4 regions of the Aeromonas simiae genome follow, and region 1 is predicted to be linked to each of the others. Evidence: predicted binding sites of a transcription regulator. Region 1 holds the regulator's gene; each other region holds the start of a gene.

What was found. The regulator sigma-54, encoded in region 1, starts transcription at its own class of promoters, with help from an activator protein. The targets are predictions, from matches to a motif close to TGGCACNGTTTTNGCTT.
Region 2: the regulator sigma-54 is predicted to act here: its motif matches at 1,720-1,736, upstream of flgB (flagellar basal body rod protein FlgB).
Region 3: the regulator sigma-54 is predicted to act here: its motif matches at 764-780, upstream of FE240_RS04530 (CmpA/NrtA family ABC transporter substrate-binding protein).
Region 4: the regulator sigma-54 is predicted to act here: its motif matches at 1,914-1,930, upstream of flhA (flagellar biosynthesis protein FlhA).

The regions. Positions count from the first base shown of each region.
Region 1 is NZ_CP040449.1:3,022,862-3,027,763, reverse strand. Features, by position in the region: gene lptA (lipopolysaccharide transport periplasmic protein LptA) at 1-118, shown strand, start outside; gene lptB (LPS export ABC transporter ATP-binding protein) at 125-850, shown strand; gene FE240_RS14370 (RNA polymerase factor sigma-54) at 904-2,343, shown strand; gene hpf (ribosome hibernation promoting factor) at 2,365-2,652, shown strand; gene ptsN (PTS IIA-like nitrogen regulatory protein PtsN) at 2,654-3,100, shown strand; gene rapZ (RNase adapter RapZ) at 3,148-4,014, shown strand; gene npr (PTS phosphocarrier protein NPr) at 4,011-4,283, shown strand; gene degS (outer membrane-stress sensor serine endopeptidase DegS) at 4,341-4,902, opposite strand, start outside.
Region 2 is NZ_CP040449.1:3,149,068-3,153,969, reverse strand. Features, by position in the region: gene FE240_RS15050 (flagellar FliJ family protein) at 1-145, shown strand, start outside; gene flgN (flagellar export chaperone FlgN) at 128-565, opposite strand; gene flgM (flagellar biosynthesis anti-sigma factor FlgM) at 562-840, opposite strand; gene flgA (flagellar basal body P-ring formation chaperone FlgA) at 912-1,607, opposite strand; gene flgB (flagellar basal body rod protein FlgB) at 1,770-2,147, shown strand; gene flgCL (lateral flagellar basal body rod protein FlgCL) at 2,150-2,572, shown strand; gene FE240_RS15020 (flagellar hook assembly protein FlgD) at 2,578-3,315, shown strand; gene flgE (flagellar hook protein FlgE) at 3,335-4,528, shown strand; gene lfgF (lateral flagellar basal-body rod protein LfgF) at 4,538-4,902, shown strand, end outside.
Region 3 is NZ_CP040449.1:946,713-951,614, forward strand. Features, by position in the region: gene FE240_RS04525 (ANTAR domain-containing response regulator) at 54-632, shown strand; gene FE240_RS04530 (CmpA/NrtA family ABC transporter substrate-binding protein) at 965-2,308, shown strand; gene FE240_RS04535 (ABC transporter permease) at 2,323-3,252, shown strand; gene FE240_RS04540 (ABC transporter ATP-binding protein) at 3,268-4,095, shown strand; gene nirB (nitrite reductase large subunit NirB) at 4,115-4,902, shown strand, end outside.
Region 4 is NZ_CP040449.1:1,262,635-1,267,536, forward strand. Features, by position in the region: gene fliR (flagellar biosynthetic protein FliR) at 1-737, shown strand, start outside; gene flhB (flagellar biosynthesis protein FlhB) at 730-1,860, shown strand; gene flhA (flagellar biosynthesis protein FlhA) at 1,970-4,072, shown strand; gene flhF (flagellar biosynthesis protein FlhF) at 4,086-4,902, shown strand, end outside.

The DNA of each region.
Region 1 (4,902 bases):
CATCGTCAAACAGAAGATGGTGGCGGAGAGCAATCAGCAGAACTCCAGGGTCAAGACGGTCTTCCTGCCGGATCAGATGGAAAGCTTCGACAAGCCAACCAATGGCAAGAAGGAGTAATCACAGATGGCGGTATTGAAAGCAGTTGGCCTGCAAAAGAGCTACAAGGGGCGTCAGGTTGTCAGCGAAGTGAGCCTCGAAGTGGGAACCGGCCAGATCGTGGGGTTGCTTGGTCCGAACGGCGCCGGTAAGACCACCTCTTTTTACATGATAGTGGGGCTGGTACAGCGGGATGAAGGCTGCATCACTATTGATGAGCGCGACATCAGTACCCAACCCATGCACGAACGAGCACGTAACGGTATCGGTTATCTGCCACAGGAAGCCTCCATCTTTCGCCGTCTGTCGGTGTTTGACAATCTGATGGGGGTAATGGAAACCCGTAAGGAGTTGACCCGTGCGCAGCGGGAGGAGAATGTTGAGCAACTGCTTGAGGAGTTCAACATCACCCATATCCGCGATAGCCTGGGTCAGAGCCTCTCTGGTGGTGAGCGTCGCCGGGTGGAGATCGCCCGTGCGCTGGCGGCCGATCCTCGTTTCATTTTGCTTGATGAGCCCTTTGCTGGCGTGGATCCGATTTCTGTGATTGATATCAAGAAGATCATCCAGCACCTCAAGGATCGCGGCTTGGGTGTCTTGATCACCGACCACAATGTCAGAGAGACTCTGGATGTGTGTGAGAAGGCCTATATCGTCAGTCACGGCAAGATGATAGCGGAGGGAACACCGAGCGAGATCCTGGCGGATGAGCAGGTCAAGCGGGTCTATCTGGGTGATCAATTCAGTCTATAGTAAGGGGGAAGCCCCGGGCCCGAGCGCTGAACAATAAGGATATTCCAACATAGATGAAGCCGACACTGCAGTTGCGTCTGGGTCAGCAGTTGACCATGACGCCACAACTACAACAAGCAATTCGTCTGCTCCAGCTCTCCACCCTGGAACTTCAGCAGGAAATCCAGCAAGCCCTCGAGAGTAACCCCTTGCTGGAGCAGGAAGAAGTCGAACCTGATGTCACCTCCCTCGACAGTGCCTCTGATAACAGCCAGATGGACTCTTCAGAGGCCATGTCACAGGAACAAATGCCCGATGAGTTGCCGGTCGATACGACGTGGGATGAGATCTACTCGGCCGGTACGGCGCAGCTCGCTGCCCCCAGTTTCGATGGTGAAGATTCTGTCTACCAAGGGGAAACGACCGAAAACTTGCAGGATTATCTGCTGTGGCAGATGCGATTAACCCCGTTTTCTGATGTGGATGCCGCCATTGCGCTGGCAATTATCGACGCAGTGGATGAGTCCGGCTACCTGACCGTCTCCCTTGAGGATATTCATACGGCAGTCAGCTCGGATGAGTACGATGTGGAGATGGACGAGGTGGAAGCTGTGCTCAAGCGAGTACAGCGTTTTGACCCGGTTGGGGTGGCCGCCCGTTCTGTGCAGGAGTGCCTGTTGATCCAACTGGGGCAGTTTGCACCAGACCTGCCCTGGCTCAAGGAGGCCATTGAGGTGGTCACCCATCATATGGATCTGCTAGGTGCCAGGGACTACCGGACGCTAGCCCGCAAGACTCGGCTTAAAGAAAGCGATCTCAAGGAGGTGCTGGATCTGATCCAGCAGCTGGAGCCTCGCCCTGGTAACAGCGTGGTGCAGGGGGATTCCCAGTACGTGATCCCAGATGTGTCCGTGGTGAAGAAGGGGAGCAAATGGGTGGTCGAGCTTAATCCGGATAGCGCCCCGCGCATCCGGGTCAACGAGACCTATGCGGCCATGGCACGAAGTGCCCGCAACAGCTCAGATACCCAATTCATCCGCTCTCACCTGCAAGAAGCTCGCTGGTTTATCAAGAGCCTGGAGAGCCGCAACGATACTCTGCTCAAAGTGGCGAGTTGTATCGTAGAACAGCAACAAGGTTTTTTTGAGTACGGTGAAGAGGCGATGAAGCCCATGGTACTCAACGATATTGCCGAGGCGGTCGAGATGCATGAGTCGACCATCTCACGGGTGACTACCCAAAAATATATGCATACCCCACGCGGTATTTTCGAGCTCAAATATTTCTTCTCGAGCCACGTCAACACCGAAGGGGGAGGAGAGTGTTCATCGACCGCCATCAGGGCTTTGATCAAGAAGCTGGTGACGGCCGAAAACCCTGCTAAGCCGCTCAGTGACAGCAAGATCACCGATCTGTTAGCGGAGCAGGGGATCATGGTGGCAAGACGGACCATCGCCAAATATCGCGAGTCCCTCATGATCCCACCATCTAATCAGCGCAAGCGCCTGGTGTAGGCACAACATAAGGAAGACGTTATGCAAATCAACCTGACTGGACACCATGTAGAGATCACTGAAGCATTGCGTGATTATGTCACCGGCAAGTTTGCCCGGCTGGAGCGCCATTTCGACCATATCAATAACGTCCATGTGGTTCTTAACGTTGAAAAACTCAAGCAGATTGCCGAAGCCAAGCTGCACGTCAACGGGGGCGAGGTTTTCGCTAATTCCGAACATGCCGATATGTATGCAGCCATCGATACCTTGATTGATAAGCTGGATCGGCAGATCATCAAACACAAAGACAAGCTACAGCAAAAATAACATGCAACTGGAACACATATTGAGCAGGGACTGTACCAAGAGTGCAGTCCCTTGTAGTAGTAAGAAGCGCGCTCTGGAACTCATCAGCGAGCTAGCCGCCGATCACCTCGGCACTTCCCGACAGGCTCTTTTTGAGTGCCTGCTGGCCCGTGAAAAGATGGGAAGTACCGGCATCGGTGCTGGTATCGCAATCCCGCACGGCCGCATTGATGACGAGTTCCCGCCGACCGCCGTGTTGATGACCTTCGCAGAGCCCATTCCTTTTGATTCGGTCGACAACCAGCCTGTCGATCTCCTGTTTGCCCTGCTGGTACCCGAGAGCGAGTGCAAGCAGCACCTGAAGACCCTTTCCTTGATGGCCTCCCGGCTTGGTGATAAGGCGATTTGCCGCCAATTGCGCCAAGCGGGCAGTGATGAAGAACTCTACCAGATCATGATTTCGGCCTGATCCCTGGTTGGTCGCCGTTTCACCACCTGCATTCTGAGGAGGAAAGTATGCAACTCATCGTCGTCAGTGGGCGTTCCGGCTCTGGCAAGACCGTGGCTCTGCGGGTGCTGGAGGATCTTGGCTACTACTGTGTCGACAACTTGCCCGTCAATCTGTTGCCACAGTTGATCGTGGCAGTGGAGGGGCAATACGACCGGCTGGCCGTCAGTATCGATGTGCGCAACTTGCCTGCCACCTCAGACAAGCTGGAGAACCTGTTGCAACAGGTGCGTGGCGATGGGCGGGTAGAGTACATCAGTTTCTTCTTCGATGCCGAGAACACCACTCTGCTCAAGCGCTATGGCGAGAGCCGCCGTCTGCACCCCCTGTCACGTGATCACCTTTCACTGGATGAGGCGATCCGCAAGGAGACCCACCTGCTGGCTCCGCTCTCCTCCACCGCAGACCTGCGCATCGATACGACCAACCTCAGCATTCACGATCTGAGCGAACTCATCAAGACACGGGTACTCGGCAAGAAGGAGAATGAGCTGGTACTGGTGTTCGAGTCGTTTGGTTTCAAATACGGGATCCCGAAGGATGCTGACTTCGTCTTCGATGCCCGTTTTTTACCGAACCCGCACTGGATCCCCGAGCTCAAGCCCTACACGGGCAAGGATGAGCCGGTTGCCCGTTACCTCGCCAGCCAACCCGACGTGATGCAGTTCACCTTACAGATCGAGAACATGCTGGCTACCTGGCTCCCTCATCTGGAGCGTAATAACCGCAGCTATCTGACGGTCGGGATCGGTTGTACCGGTGGTCAGCATCGCTCGGTGTTCATCGCCGAGCAGTTGGCCTCCTCTTTCCGTGCTCTGGGCAAGAATGTGCAGATCCGCCACCGTACCCTCGATAAGAGCAAGGAGGGGGCATGACGCTGCATGCCTCGGTCGAGGTTAGAAACAAGCTGGGAATGCATGCCAGGCCTGCGATCATGCTCTTTGAGCTGGTGCAGAAGTTTGACGCCCAGGTGCTGCTGCGCAATGAGGCCGGTGTCGAGGCGGAAGCCAACAGCATTATCGCCATGTTGATGCTGGAGTCGGCGCAGGGGGGCAATATCGAGGTGCTGGTTGAAGGCCCGGAGGCGGCGCCGGCGCTGGAGGCCGTCATCGCACTGTTTGCCAGCGGGTTTGATGAAGAGTAAGACTCGCTCCGAGGTGACAACGTCAGGCCGGCATTATGCCGGCCTGACTTTTTGGTTTCACTTCTGGGGGTAGCGCAGATCTTCTTCTATGACGACGGGCAGATCTAGGCTCTTGCCGTCACGGACGATGGTGAAGGTCAGTTTGCTGCCGGGGCGGGTTTCGACAATCCGATCCATCGCATTGCGGATCCCCTTGATCGCCTCGCCGTTGATCTTGAGCAGCACATCCCCACGCAGCATCCCCGCCTTGGTGGCCGGACCATTGGGGTCTAGGTTTTCGACCACCAGACCACTTAGGTCACCGAGATTCATCATGCGGGCAATGATGGGGTTGATCTCGATACTGGATATGCCGAGGTAACCACGGATGACCCGACCGTGGGTGATCAGCTCGTCCATGATGCGCTTGGCCAGTTTATAGGGAATGGCGAAGCTGATGCCGTAGCTCTCCTGATTACCGTTGATGTGATAGGCGGCGGTGTTGATGCCGACCAGATCGCCCCGAGCATTGACCAGCGCCCCCCCCGAGTTGCCCTCATTGATGGCGGCGTCGGTTTGCAGCAGGTCCTGACGCCCGTTGCTCTCCGGCCCCATACTGGATAGGCCGATCCGCCCCGTC
Region 2 (4,902 bases), 130 kb from region 1:
TCGGCGGGAGTTTGGCAGGGTCAAAGGCTTGCAACAGGTGGTGGCTCGTCGCGATACCGAGGCGCAGCACAAAGCAGAGAGTCTGGCTCAGCGCCAGCTGGATGAACTGGCGACGCGGCGCTTTTTATTAAATTCCAAGGGATGACTCGCCATAGCTCGGCGTCTGCCCCAGCAGTCGACGAATCGTCTCAACCTGGCTGGCAAGGAGCTGTCCATTGCGCTCGTTCTTCTGCTTGCATTGCAGCAGCAGATTTTCCAGCCGCAACCACAGGGGTGAGAAGCGGGCCTGGATCGGGTCGGGCAACTGCTCGATCAGACGCGCCATTCCCCGCTCGTTGGGATCAAAGCCGAGCGCATTGAGCTGCTGGCTGCGCGTCTGCGCCTGTTGCTGGATCTCTTTCATCAGCTCGGTGTGATTGAGATTGAAACGGTTCAACCCTTCCACGTCATGCTGACCGAGCAACAGGTATTGCTCATCAAGCTGCACGCTGAGCTGTTGATAGCGCCCAACGTCTTGTTGGACGCCCTGAACCAGAGATTGCAGATATTGGCGACGCTTGTTCATCGGCAGTGCATCTCAATGATGGCGCGGCCAAGCGCGTCCATATCCAGCTCTAAGGTGCCTTCGGCCAGCGCGCGGCTGATTTGTTCCACCTTGTCCATATCCACGTCAGACAGTTCCTGCATGCGTTGATGAGCCTGTTCCAGTCCCTGTGCCTGCACGCTGATGTCAGCCTGGGCCGGAGCGGGGGTTTGTGCCGATGCGGTCATCGCGGCTGCTTCCTGACGGCGCGATTGGGCCGATTGCAGCAGGGAGGCATCGGTGCGTTGAATTTTCATAATGATGTCTGTCATTCCTGTGGGCCTATCAGCTATCAACGACCAGTTAAAACAATAACTTTAACATTGGGTCAGAATCGGGTCTCAACCTCCCCTGGGCCGCTAATCCAGGCCTGGATCTCTTTGCCCGATGAGAGGTTACGGACGCGAATCGCATCACCGCGTTGCCCCCCTTGTAACGCCTCGCCGCGCATGGAGGCGCTCAGGCCGCCAGTCCCGGCGCGAATGAGCACCTCGTCGCCTTTGTTCACCACCAGCTTCACTTGCAGATCATGCTCGCCGATGAGCTGGCCCGCCCGCATCCGGCGCGTCGTGGTGGCCCCCAATAAGTCGCGTGAATGGGGAATGATGCTGCGATGGATGCGGCTGACTTCCACCTGTTTTCCCATCACATCCGCCGCACCAATCTGATGGCCGCGCTCAATGTTGCGCGCGGCGCTCCAGACGGTGAGCCACACACTGACATCGACGCGCCCCCGCAGCTCCCACGCCGGCTGTGGGCAGCGGATCAAGTAGGGGCGGCGCCCGAACGGTTCCCGGTGTTGGCCGCCGGCGATCAGCTCCGGTGGCTGCTGGCAGGGGGGAAGTCCGGTGCCGGCGGGGGCCAGCCAGACGCGATACTCGGCTTCAACGTCCTGCCAACCTTGGTTGGCCGCGTAGTGCTCCAGCGTCTGGCGGGCATCCTCCTCGAGTTGCTGCTGCAACGTGGCATGTGTTGGGGGGCAGAGCAGCAGTTGGGCAAGCAACCACGGGAGTGATTTCCTCATGGGAAACATGACTTCCTCTTTGGCTTGTTTATTCGGGGTTAAACGATCAATTCCAGCAGCCCGATCAGCTCCATCCTTATTATTTTGTTGATTATTAAGGATAAATACTAACTGGCATGACTTTTGATTAAAGCCTGTCCATAGCATATGACAGGACGAATGATGAGTATCTCATTTGATCGCGCACTGGGGATACATCCCTATGCACTTGAGCTGCGCACCGAACGGGCGCGCATCCTCGCAGGTAACTTGGCTAACGTAGATACCCCCGGCTATCTGGCCCGTGATGTGGACTACAAGAGCATTCTGTCCCGGGTTGCCAGCCAGGTCGAGACGAGCCGCCAATCCGGCAGCGTCTCGATGAGCGAGCTGGATCACCCTCTGTACCGTGTGCCGGAGCAACCCTCTCTGGACGGTAACACCGCAGAACTGGGGGTCGAGCAGGGGAAGTTTGCCAATAACGCGATGGAATACCAAACCACGCTGGCCTTCCTCAACATGAAAATCACCGGTATCGCCAAGGCGATCGAGGGCCGTTAATCATGTCATTTAATCGTATTTATGACATCGCAGGCAGCGCCATGCGAGCCCAGACGGTACGGCTGGATACCGTGGCTTCTAACCTGGCCAATGTAGACAGCATGGCGGGCAGTGAGGAAGAGGCTTTCCGTGCCCTCAAACCCGTCTTCACCACCGTCTATAAGCGGGTGCAGGAGGCAGGGGGCTTGGGCGCCGCCGAGGTGTCCATCTCCGGTGTCGTCCAATCGGACCGTGCGGTAGAGAAGCGCCTAGAGCCGGATAACCCGCTCTCCGACGAACAAGGGTTCGTCTACCTCTCCAACGTCAATACGGTGGAAGAGATGGCCGACATGATGAGCGCCTCGCGCAACTTCGAGACCTCGGTCGAAGTCATGAACCGAATTAGCAGCATGCAGCAGGGGCTGTTGCGCCTTGGACAAGGATAAACAACATGAGTTTGGCTCCACTGAGTACGCTGGATACCGCCCGTAGCAACAGCCAGCGCACCGATAGCGCGATTGCCGCCAACGCCACTGACAACGCCAGCACCAACCGGGCGGCCACCGCCACGGCGACCAGCGGCAGCACCAACAACAATGGTGGTGTGGCGCTGCGCGATGAGTTTTTACAGATGATGGTGGCCCAGATCCAGAACCAGGATCCGACCAACCCTCTCGACGCCACCCAGTATGTCACCCAGCTGGCCCAGTTCAGCATGGTGGAAGGGGTGGAAAACCTGAAGGTATTGCAGCTGCGCTCGCTGGCCATGATGGACACCCAACAGGTGTTGCAGAGCACCACCCTGGTGGGCAAAGAGGTCATGGTTCCCGTCGAGACCATCACGCTGGATGAAGACAAGGCGCTGCGTGGCCAGATTGAACTGCCGGGCGACGCGACGGATCTCACGCTCACCGTATATGACGAGTTTGGTCAGGCCGTACAAACCAAAGAGTGGGGCGAAACGGCGGCCGGCATCATCGACTACGAGCTGGATGAGCTGCCCCCCGGTAAATACACCTTCGAGGTTAAAGCCAGCAGTGATTCCCTGGCGGTACAACCCAAGAACTACACGGCGAGCACGGTCGAGCGAGTCAGCCTGCCTGGCGATGGCTCGATCATGCTCCATGTCACCGGCCTCAGTGAGGACGTATCCCTTTATAGCGCTGTCGAATTCGGACAGGCGAATTAATTAAGTCAAGGAAATCGGAATGTCATTCAATATCGGACTCAGTGGTCTGCGCTCTGTAAACCAGGAGCTTGGGGTCATCAGTAACAATATTGCCAATGTGAACACGGCCGGCTTCAAGTCGAGCCGTGCGGAGTTTGCTGCCCTGTACAGCGGCGGTCAGGCTGGCGGTGTTGAGATGACCAATGCCTCGCAAAACTTCGATCGCAATGGCGACGTGACCAGCACGGGGCGAGCCCTGGATCTGGCCATTTCTGGCAGTGGTTTCTTCGTGCTCAAAGGCGCGGACGGTCAAGAGTCCTATACCCGTGCCGGCATGTTCCAGCGGGATGCGAATAACTACCTGGTCACCCCGTCGGGCGATCGCCTGCAAGGTTACAACGTGAATGACGACGGCACCTTGCAGTCCGGTGTTGTGGGTGATTTGCAGGTGAACTCTGCCAACTTGCCGGCCAAGGCCTCCACTGAGCTGGACTTCAATGCCAACCTCAAGGCGGATGCGGCGGCCATCGATACCGCTGAGAATCCCTTCAGCCCCAGCGACGCCTCCAGCTTCAACTTCTCCCAGTCGAGCAAGGTCTATGATTCGCTCGGTGTGGAGCACACCCTGACTCAGTACTTCGTCAAGACGGGCGATAACGAATGGGAAGTGCATGCCAGCTTCGATGGTGAGGAGATGGACTCGGTGATGGCGATGACCTTTAACACCGATGGCAGCATGGCGACTCCGACCAGCAATCCGGTGCTCAATTTGAGTCCTTCCGGTGCCGATCCCATCGAGCTGACCGTCAACGTCACCCGGGTTACTCAGTACGCCTCTGACTTTAACGTCAGCCGCAACCAGTCTGATGGCTACACCTCGGGTGAAATGACCGGTCTGAGTGTGGACACGGATGGTTGTGTCTATGCGCAATACACCAACGGTCAGACCTTGCTGCAAGGGCAAGTGGTGATGGCGGGCTTTACCAACCCCAACGGTCTGCTCCAGACGGATGGCACCACCTGGCAGCAGAGCTTCAGCTCCGGCCAGCCGGTGATCGGCGTGCCGGGTAGCGGCGCCCTCGGGAGCCTGACGGCCGGTGCCTATGAAAGCTCCAACGTGGATCTCACCGGTGAACTGGTCAACCTGATGACAGCGCAGCGCAACTATCAAGCCAACGCCAAGACCATCAGCGCGGCGAACCAGATGTCTCAGGTGCTGTTTAACACCCTCTAAGGCTGAACCGTGGAAAAATTAATCTATACCGCCATGTCGGGGGCCCAGCACACGCTGATGGCCCAACAAATCCGCGCTAACAACCTGGCCAATGTCAACACGGCGGGGTTTCGGGCTGACTTTGAACGGGTCACCTCCTACGCCCTTTCTGGCGATGGCCATCCGACCCGGGTGTTGGCAAGCGAGCAGAAGGCCGGCTCCAATTTTCAGGCCGGCGCCCTGATGCAGACCGGGCGGACCCTGGATGTGGCGGTACGGGGTAAGGGTTTCTTCACGGTGCAGACTGTCGATGGTAACGAAGCCTATACCCGTGCCGGTAATTTTGAGGTCGATAGTGAAGGCCAGCTCACCCTCAATGGCCTCCCTGTCCTCGG
Region 3 (4,902 bases), 1.9 Mb from region 1:
TGGTCTCCATGTTGCGTGACGAGCCATCAGCAATGTCACTCACGGAAGAGACCATGACTCCTAGCACAATGCAGAGCGGCGCAAGCCGCTCCCTGCTGCTTGTCCACGCCGACGATCCGGTGCAGGCCAACCGCCTCGCCGCCCTCTGTAGCCACTACGGCCACCGCGCCCGCATCCTCGATCGCCATGCCCTGCTGCGCGAAGAGGCGGCCGACGGCCTGCTGGTGAGCTGCCGCCGCTACAGCGCCGACATCCGCCTTGCCCTGACCGGTCGCCCGGCGTTGGCGCGGGTGCTGTTTTGTAGCCGACTCGGGGCCGCCGAGCAGGAGGCGCTGCTAGCCAGCGGGGTCTGGCTGGTGCCGCACGGCTGTGGCGAGCAGGAGCGTATCGAATCCTGGCTGACCCTAGCGCGTCAGCTGCAACAGATGCTGGCCGAGGGGGCCCAGCGCGAGCAGGCGCTGGAACAAAAGCTCGAGGAGCGGCGGCTGGTGGAGCAGGCCAAGGGGCAGTTGATGCGCCAGCACGGGCTCGACGAGGAGGCGGCCTACCGCCTGCTGCGCCGAACCGCCATGGATCAGGGCAAGAGCCTGGCCACCCTAGCGCGCCAACTGTTGCTGGTGATGGGGCGCTGACCAAACTGGTGCAGGGGTGACCCGAATTGGCGCAGTTGGCCCCGCGCCTCAGCGGAAAATGGGCGAGGGGGCCCACAGTGGCGCGCCAGATAGCAGGGTGAGCCCACAAATCTGACGCCACAGGAACAAGCTGGCACGCAATGTGAATAAGCCATAGAGCAAGACAAGGCTGCCAGCCCTTCGGGGAGCACCTTCACACAACCGCCGCCTGAGCGCATCAGGCTCAGGGCAACGTCGCCCCACCGATCCCGCATCGGTGGGGCGTTTTTTTTGGCTCCATCGCCGGCAACGGCGTCAGCGGTGGCGCCGCCGTCACACAGGGAGGACGCGTGATGCGCATGAGAATATGGGGGGCACTGTGCTGTGCCCTGCTGCTGGGCACATCGGCTCACGCCGAGTTGGGGCCGCCGGAGAAAGAGGCGCTGCGCCTTGGCTTTATCAAGCTGGCCGACATGGCGCCGCTGGCGGTGGCCTACGAGAAGGGGTTCTTCGAGGATGAGGGGCTCTACGTCACTCTGGAGCCGCAGGCGAACTGGAAGGTGCTGCTCGATCGGGTGATCGGCGGCGAGCTGGATGGCGCCCAGATGCTGGCCGGCCAGCCGCTGGCGGCCCACGTGGGCATCGGCACTCAGGCCGAGCTGGTCACCGCGCTCTCTCTCGATCGCAACGGCAACGCCATCACGGTGGCAAACGCAGTCTGGCAGCAGATGCAGCCGGCGCTGGCCGGCCAGACAGGCGCGGTGAGCGCGGCGGCCCTCAAGCCGGTGGTGGCGCAGTACCGCAGCCAAGGCAAGCCGTTCAACATGGGCATGGTGTTTCCGGTCTCCCCCCACAACTACGAGCTGCGCTATTGGCTGGCGGCTGGCGGCCTGCATCCGGGCTTCTACGCCCCGGCGCGCGGCGACAACGCGGGCCAGATCCAGGCCGACGTGCTGCTCTCGGTCACGCCGCCGCCGCAGATGCCGGCCACCCTGGAGGCGGGCACCATCATGGGTTATAGCGTCGGCGAGCCGTGGAACCAGCAGGCGTTGGCCAAGGGGCTGGGGGTGCCGGTCATCACCGATGCCGAGATCTGGCACTCCAACCCGGAGAAGGTGCTGGGGGTGACCCGGACGTTCGCCGAGCGCTACCCCAACACCCATGTACGGCTGATCAAGGCGCTGCTGCGCGCCGCCCGCTGGCTCGACGAGGGGGAGAACCGCAACCGGGCCGAGGCGGCCAAGCTGCTGGCCCGCCCCGACTACGTGGGGGCCGACGAGCAGGTGCTGCGCGCCTCCATGACCGGCACCTTCCGCTACGGCAAGGGCGACGAGCGCCCGGCCCCCGACTTCACCCTCTTTTTCCGCCATCAGGCGAGCTACCCCTACTACTCGGACGCGGTCTGGCTGCTGACCCAGATGCGCCGCTGGGGCCAGATCCCGACTGGCCAGAGCGACGCCTGGTATGACGAGGTGGCCCGCGCCGTCTACCGCCCCGATGTCTACCGTCAGGCCGCCGAGGCGCTGGTGGCCGAGGGCAAGTTCAACGCCGACGAGTTTGTCGACTTTGCCAACGAGAGCGGCTATCGGGCGCCGGATGCGGGCTTCATCGACGGCCACCGCTTCGATGGCCGCCGCCCCAATGACTACCTCAGCCAGTTCCCCATCGGCCTCAAGGGCGATGAGCGGGTGCAATGAACAAGGAGCGCAACATGACCCTCAACTTCTGCAAAGGCCTGCTCTGGCCCCTATTGGGCGGCGCCCTGTTCCTGCTGCTGTGGCAGTGGGGGGCGGGCCAGGTCAGCACCTCGCTCGGCGCCCTGCCCGGCCCGCTCGCCACCCTGAGCCAGGCCGGCCAGCTTGGCGAGGAGTTTTTGGCCGAGCGCGAGCGCGAGCAGGCCTTCATGGCGCGCCAGGCCAAGCGCAACGCCGAGCGGCTGGCCGCCGATCCGGCTGCCACGGTGCGTCTGGTGCCCTACACAGGGCGCCCCACCTTCGTTAGCCAAGTGCTCACCAGCCTGCGTACCGTGCTGCTCGGCTTTGGTCTGGCGACCCTGATCGCGGTGCCGCTCGGCATCCTGCTGGGCATGAACCCGCGCCTCTATCAGGCGGTCAACCCGCTGGTACAGGTGCTCAAACCCATCTCGCCGCTCGCCTGGCTGCCGCTCATCACCTTGGTGGTGAGTGCCCTCTACGCCAGTGGCGATCCGGCCTTCTCCAAGTCGTTTCTCATCTCGGCGGCGACCGTGGCCCTGTGCTCGCTCTGGCCGACCTTGATCAACACGGCGGTGGGGGTGAGCGGGATCGATCCAGATCTGGGCAACGTCAGCCGGGTGCTGCGCCTCTCCTGGCCGACCCATGTGCGCCGCATCGTGCTGCCGGGGGCGTTGCCGATGATCTTCACCGGCCTGCGCCTCTCCCTAGGGGTGGCCTGGATGGTGCTGATCGCGGCCGAGATGCTGGCCCAGAACCCAGGGCTCGGCAAGTTCGTGTGGGACGAGTTTCAAAGCGGCGGCGCCAGCTCGTTGGCCCGCATCATGGTGGCGGTGCTGACCATCGGCCTCATCGGCTGTGGTCTTGACCGCCTGATGCTGGCGTTGCAGCAGCGCTGGTCGTGGGACAAGCGTGCGGCGCTGCGCTGAATCAGGAGGCGATGGATGAACACATTTTTGCAGATGAGCGATCTGGGGGTGGGCTTTGCCACTGAGCGCGGCTACTTCGAGGCGCTGACCCAGGTCAACCTGCGCATCGAGCGCGGCGAGTTTATCTCCCTCATCGGCCACTCCGGCTGTGGCAAGAGCACCTTGCTCAACCTGGTGGCGGGGCTGTGCGATCCGACCCGTGGCGGCGTCATTCTGGAGGGGCGCGAGGTGCGCGGCCCCGGCCCGGAGCGGGCCATGGTGTTCCAGCATCACGCCCTGCTGCCCTGGCTCTCGGTGTTCGAGAACGTGGCGCTGGCGGTGCGCCAGGTGGAGTCCGGCCGCGCCAGGGTCAGCGAGCGGGTGATGGAGTTTCTCACCCTAGTGCAGATGGATCACGCGGCCCACAAGATGCCCCACGAGATCTCAGGGGGGATGAAGCAACGGGTCGGCATAGCGCGGGCCCTCTCGCTCAGCCCCAAGGTGCTGCTGATGGATGAGCCGTTCGGGGCGCTCGACGCCCTGACCCGCGCCCACCTGCAAGACGCCCTGATGGCGATTCAGGCCCGCCTTGGCACCACCGTCATCATGGTGACCCACGACGTGGACGAGGCGGTGCTGCTGTCGGATCGCATCGTCATGCTCAGCAACGGCCCGAGCGCCACCATCGGCGAGGTGCTGGCGGTGCCGCTGGCGCGGCCACGGGATCGGGTGGCGCTGGCCGACGATCACCATTACCACAGGCTGCGCCAGCAGGTGCTGCGCTTTTTGTACGAGAAACAGCGCAAGGTGACCCCGCTCAAGGGGGAAGAGAACAAGACGCAGACCGGCAAGTTGCGGGCCTGAGCAAGCGAGGAGAACAGGGATGAACAAACAGCGACTGGTGGTGGTGGGCAACGGCATGGTCGGCCACCACTTCGTGGAGCAACTGGTGGCCGCTGGCGCGTTGGCGCAGTTCGAGCTGACCGTGCTCGGCGCCGAGGCCGATCCGGCCTATGACAGGGTGCACCTCTCCGAGGTGTTTGGCGGGCGCGCCCCCGAGGCGTTGCGGCTGGCCGATCCGGCTTGGTACGCCGGCCACGACATCGACTTGCGCCTCGGCGCCGCAGTGGAGGCCATCGACCGGGGGCAGCAGCAGGTGATCCTCGGCAACGGCGAGGCCATCGACTATGACCGGCTGGTGCTGGCCACCGGCTCGGTGCCCTTCGTGCCGCCGGTGCCGGGGCGCGAGCGCAGCCACTGCTTTGTCTATCGCACCCTCGGCGATCTGGCCGCCATCCGCGAGGCGTGCGCCCATGCCCGCAGCGGCGTGGTGATTGGGGGCGGCTTGCTTGGACTGGAGGCAGCCAACGCCCTGCGCCTGCTCGGGCTCAAGACCCACGTGGTGGAGTTTGCTCCGCGCCTGATGCCGGTGCAGCTCGACGAGCTGGGCGGCGAGCTGCTGGCCAGCAAGATTGGCGAGCTGGGGGTGGCGGTGCATCTGGGCAAGGCCACTGAGCGCATCGTCGACGGCGAGCAGGCGCGCCATCGGCTGGAGTTTGCCGACGGCAGCCACCTCGAGTGCGACGTGCTGCTCTTCTCGGCCGGGATCCGCCCCGCCGATGCCCTGGCACGCGGCGCCGGGCTGGCGGTGGGGGAGCGCGGCGGCATCGT
Region 4 (4,902 bases), 1.8 Mb from region 1:
GTATCGGCGGCCTGCTGATGGTGATGGCGGTGTTCGGCAGCCGCTTGGTGCCGATGCAGGTGCGCATCCTGCTCACCCTGGCCATCACCTTGGTGGTGGCCCCCCTGCTGCCGGCCATGCCGGCCGTCGAGCTGTTCTCGCTGCGCGGCTTTCTGGTGACCGGCCAGCAGGTGCTGATCGGGATTGCCATGGGGCAGGTGACCCTGTTTCTCACCGAGACCTTCGTCATCGCAGGCCAGGTGATCGCCATGCAGACCAGCCTGGGATTTGCCTCGCTGGCCGACCCCATGAATGGCCAATCGACCCCCGTGGTCGGCCAGTTTTACCTGATGCTGGCCACCTTGGTGTTTCTCGCCGTGGACGGCCATCTGGTGCTGCTGCGGCTGGTGATCTTAAGTTTTCAGACCCTGCCGGTCTCCGAAAGCGGTCTTACCGGCTTGATGTACCGGGATCTGGCCTCGTTTCTTGGGATCATGTTCCAGGCGGCGCTGCTTATCTCGCTCTCGGCCATCATCGCCCTGCTGCTCATCAACTTCTCGTTCGGGGTGATGACCCGGGCAGCGCCGCAGCTCAACGTCTTCAGTATCGGTTTTGCGGTCAGCATGATCGCCGGCCTGTTCATCCTCTGGCTCACCCTCGGCAGCTTCACCGATCACTTCGGCCGCCTCTGGCAGCAGGTGCAGGAGGTGGAGTGCCAAATCATTGGCATCAGCTGCCCGGGAGGCATCAGTGGCTGAAACCGATCAGGAGCGCTCGGAGCTACCCACAGGTAAACGACTGCAACAGGCGCGCGAGAAGGGGCAGATCCCCCGCTCGCGAGAGCTGGGCACGGCGGCGGTGCTGCTTTCGGCCTGTTTTGCCCTGCTGATGTTGAAAGAGACGCTCGCCGGCGCCTTGATCAAGGTCTTCAAGACCGGTTTTAGCTTGCAGCGGGATCAGGTGTTTGACCCTTATGCCATGGGCGATCTGCTGGCCACCTTGCTGCGGCAGATGATGGCGCCGCTTGGCCTGCTCTTCTTGCTGGTAGCGCTGGCGGCCTTTGCCGGCAACATCCTGATGGGGGGCTTTAACTTCTCGAGTGAGGCGATGGCCCCCAAGTTCAGCAAGCTCAATCCCCTCAGCGGCCTCAAGCGGATGTTCGGGGTGCAGTCACTGGTGGAGCTGATCAAGTCCATTGCCAAGGTGCTCTTCATCGCCCTGTTTGCCTGGTGGTTGCTTTCGAGTCAATTCGAGCACCTGATGAACCTCTCTTTCGAGGGGTTTCCTGGCGGTGTCATCGATGCGCTGGAGTTGCTGCTGTGGATGGTGGTGGTACTGTGCTGCTCGCTGCTGCCGATTGTCGCCATCGACGTGCCGTTCCAGCAGTGGAACCACATGCGCCAGCTCAAGATGACCAAGCAGGAGGTCAAAGACGAGTTTCGTGACAGCGAGGGCAAGCCCGAGGTGAAGGGGCGGATCCGTCGTTTGCAGATGGAGATGGCCAACCGGCGCATGATGGTCGACGTGCCCAAGGCGGATGTGGTGATCACCAACCCGAGCCACTACTCGGTGGCGCTCAAGTACGATCCCAAACAGCCCAAGGCGGCCCCCAAGGTGGTGGCCAAGGGGGTCGACGAGGTGGCGATGAAGATCCGCGAGATTGCCCGCGAGTATCAGATCCCCGTGCTGCCGGCGCCGGCGTTGACCCGCGCCATCTATCACAGCACCGAGCTGGGCCGGGAGATCCCCGAGGGGTTGTTTGCCGCCGTGGCCCAGGTGCTGGCCTATGTTTACCAGCTCAGGGCGTTTCGCCGTGGCAAGGGGCAGCGACCGCGGCCGCTGGCGCCGGATCTGCCGATACCGGATGAGCTCAGGCGTTGACAAACTTCTGACGCTGCAAGAAAAAGCTGTTTGTATTCATCCTCTTATCTTAATGGAATGGTTCTTGCTTTGGATTGTCTATCGTATTGATGGCAAAGCGTGACCGCAGATGGAAATGACGCAGGTGCTGACCCGGCTTAAAGGGTATCGTGGCATGGTGAGCAAGGGGCTGGGGACGCCCCTGCTGGTGCTGGCCGCGCTGGGCATGGTGGTGCTGCCGATGCCGGCCATGCTGCTCGACATTCTCTTCTCGTTCAACATAGCGCTGGCCATGGTGGTGCTGCTGGTGGCGGTTTACACCCGGCGCCCCCTCGATTTTGCCGCCTTCCCCACCGTGCTGCTGATCGCGACCTTGCTGCGATTGGCGCTCAACGTCGCCTCGACCCGGGTGGTGCTGCTGGAGGGCCATAATGGCCCGGATGCGGCCGGCCACGTCATTGAGGCGTTCGGCTCTGTGGTCATCGGTGGCAACTACGCGGTCGGTCTCATCGTCTTCCTCATCCTGATGATCATTAACTTCGTGGTGGTCACCAAGGGGGCGGGGCGGATCTCGGAAGTGAGCGCCCGTTTCACCCTGGATGCCATGCCCGGCAAGCAGATGGCCATCGACGCGGATCTCAACGCCGGTCTCATCAATCAGGAGGAGGCCAAGAAGCGTCGCCATGAAGTGACTTCGGAGGCGGACTTCTACGGCTCGATGGACGGTGCCTCCAAGTTCGTCAAAGGGGATGCCATCGCCGGCATCATGATCCTGTTTATCAACATCATCGGTGGCTTCATCATCGGCATGGTGCAGCACGCCATGAGCTTCGGCGATGCCACCCGCATCTACACCCTGCTCACCATCGGCGACGGCCTGGTGGCCCAGATCCCTTCGCTGCTGCTCTCCATCGCGGCGGCGCTTATCGTCACCCGTCAGAACACCGATCAGGACATGGGTCAGGCCATGTTGGGCCAGCTGTTTAGCAATCCGAAGTCACTGATCATCACCTCCGCCATCTTGCTGGTGATGGGGGTGGTACCGGGTATGCCCCACTTTGCGTTTCTCTCTCTCGGGTTGTTGTGTGCCGGCATCTCGTGGTGGCTGCTCAAGCTGGAGCAGCGCCGCGCGGCGCAGCCCAAGCAGGAGAAGGGCAGCGGTGAGGCGCATCCATCCCATGAGCCACGCGAACTGAGCTGGGATGATGTGATGCCGGTCGACATCATCGGCCTTGAGGTGGGTTATCAGCTGATCCCGCTGGTCGATCGCGCCCAAGGAGGAGAGCTACTCAACCGCATCAAGGGGGTGCGCAAAAAGCTCTCTCAAGATCTCGGTTTTCTGGTGCCGCCGGTGCATATCCGCGACAATCTGGATCTGCCGCCGAATCAGTACCGTATCACCCTGATGGGGGTCACCACGGGAGAGGCCAGCATCTATCAGGACAAGGAGATGGCGATCAATCCGGGCCAGGTTTTTGGTACGCTCTCGGGCATTGAGGCGCGCGATCCTGCCTTCGGGCTAGAGGCTGTGTGGATCGGCCGGGATCAGGTCTCCCATGCTCAGACGCTGGGCTATACGGTGGTCGATGCGTCGACCGTGGTGGCCACCCATCTGAGCCAGATCCTCGCCAGCCATGCCTCCTTGCTGCTGGGTCATGACGAGGCGCAGCAACTGCTGGATCTGGTGGCCAAGCATCAGGCCAAGCTGGTCGATGGTCTGGTTCCGGAGGTGATCAGCATGGGCAACCTGGTCAAGGTGTTGCAGAACCTGCTGACCGAAGGGGTGCCGATCCGCGATATGCGCACCATATTGCAGACCCTGGTCGAATATGCCCCGCGCAGTCAGGATCCGGACGTGCTGACCGCCGCCTGCCGTATCGCCCTGCGCCGCTTGATTGTGCAAGAGATCACGGGCGGCGAGAGCGAGCTGGCTGTCATCACCTTGGCACCAGAATTGGAACGCATATTGCATCAATCTTTGCAGGCAGGTGGCAACGAAGGAGCCGGCATTGAGCCGGGGCTGGCAGAGCGGATGCAACGCTCGCTCGCCGATGCCTCCCAGCGTCTTGAGCTGGAAGGGCAATCCGCCGTGTTGCTGACCTCGGGTATCTTGCGCAATACCCTGGCGCGGTTCGTGAAAAATGCGATCCCGGGATTGCGTGTCCTGTCCTACCAGGAAGTCCCTGACGACAAGCAGATCCGTATCGTCAGTGCGGTCGGGCAGAACCAGTGAGCGGAGATGACAGGTGAAGATTAAGCGGTTTTTTGCCAAGGACATGAGAACGGCGCTGGCCGAGGTCAAAGAGACACTCGGGCCAGACGCGGTGATCATGTCCAACAAGAAGGTGACCGGAGGGGTGGAGATAGTCGCTGCGGTCGACTATCAAGCCCAACTGGTGCCATCGCGTGAGCCTGCCCCCGCTCGTGCTGCGCTCGGAGAGGAGCGCGTCAATATTTCGTCGACGGCCCGCCAGATGACGACCGCAAAACCGTCACCGTCAAAAGAGGAGCACTACGCCGACAGTTTGGCGGCCCTGCTGGCGCGTCAACAACAGATCAACGGCCAGGGCGCTCGCCCTGCGGCGGGCAACAACGGTGCCCCCAAAACGCTGGCCGAACAGGCGCAGTGGGAAGCACCCGCTGCGCCTAAGAGTGCGCCGAGTGCGGCGCCTCGATCACCCACCCGCCCGGCTCAGGCCACGCGTGAACAGAGTCGGGATCGCGAGCTGGAGGGGATGCGTAACGAGATGGCCAGCATCCGCAAGCTGCTTGAGCATCAGATTTCCGGTCTGATGTGGCAGGAGGTGGAGCGTCGTGAGCCAATGCGGGCCCTGCTCATCAAGGAGCTTAAAAAGATAGGGTTCGAGGATGCGTTTGCCGATCAGTTGGCGGGGATCATCCCGGAAGATATGCCGCTGCATCAGGCCATGGCCCAGTTAGCAGAGATACTGACGACTCAGCTCAAGGTGGGGGATGACGAAATCCTGCGCCAAGGGGGGGCGGTGGCGCTGCTTGGCCCGACCGGGGTGGGTAAGACCACCACGATTGCCAAACTGGCCGCTC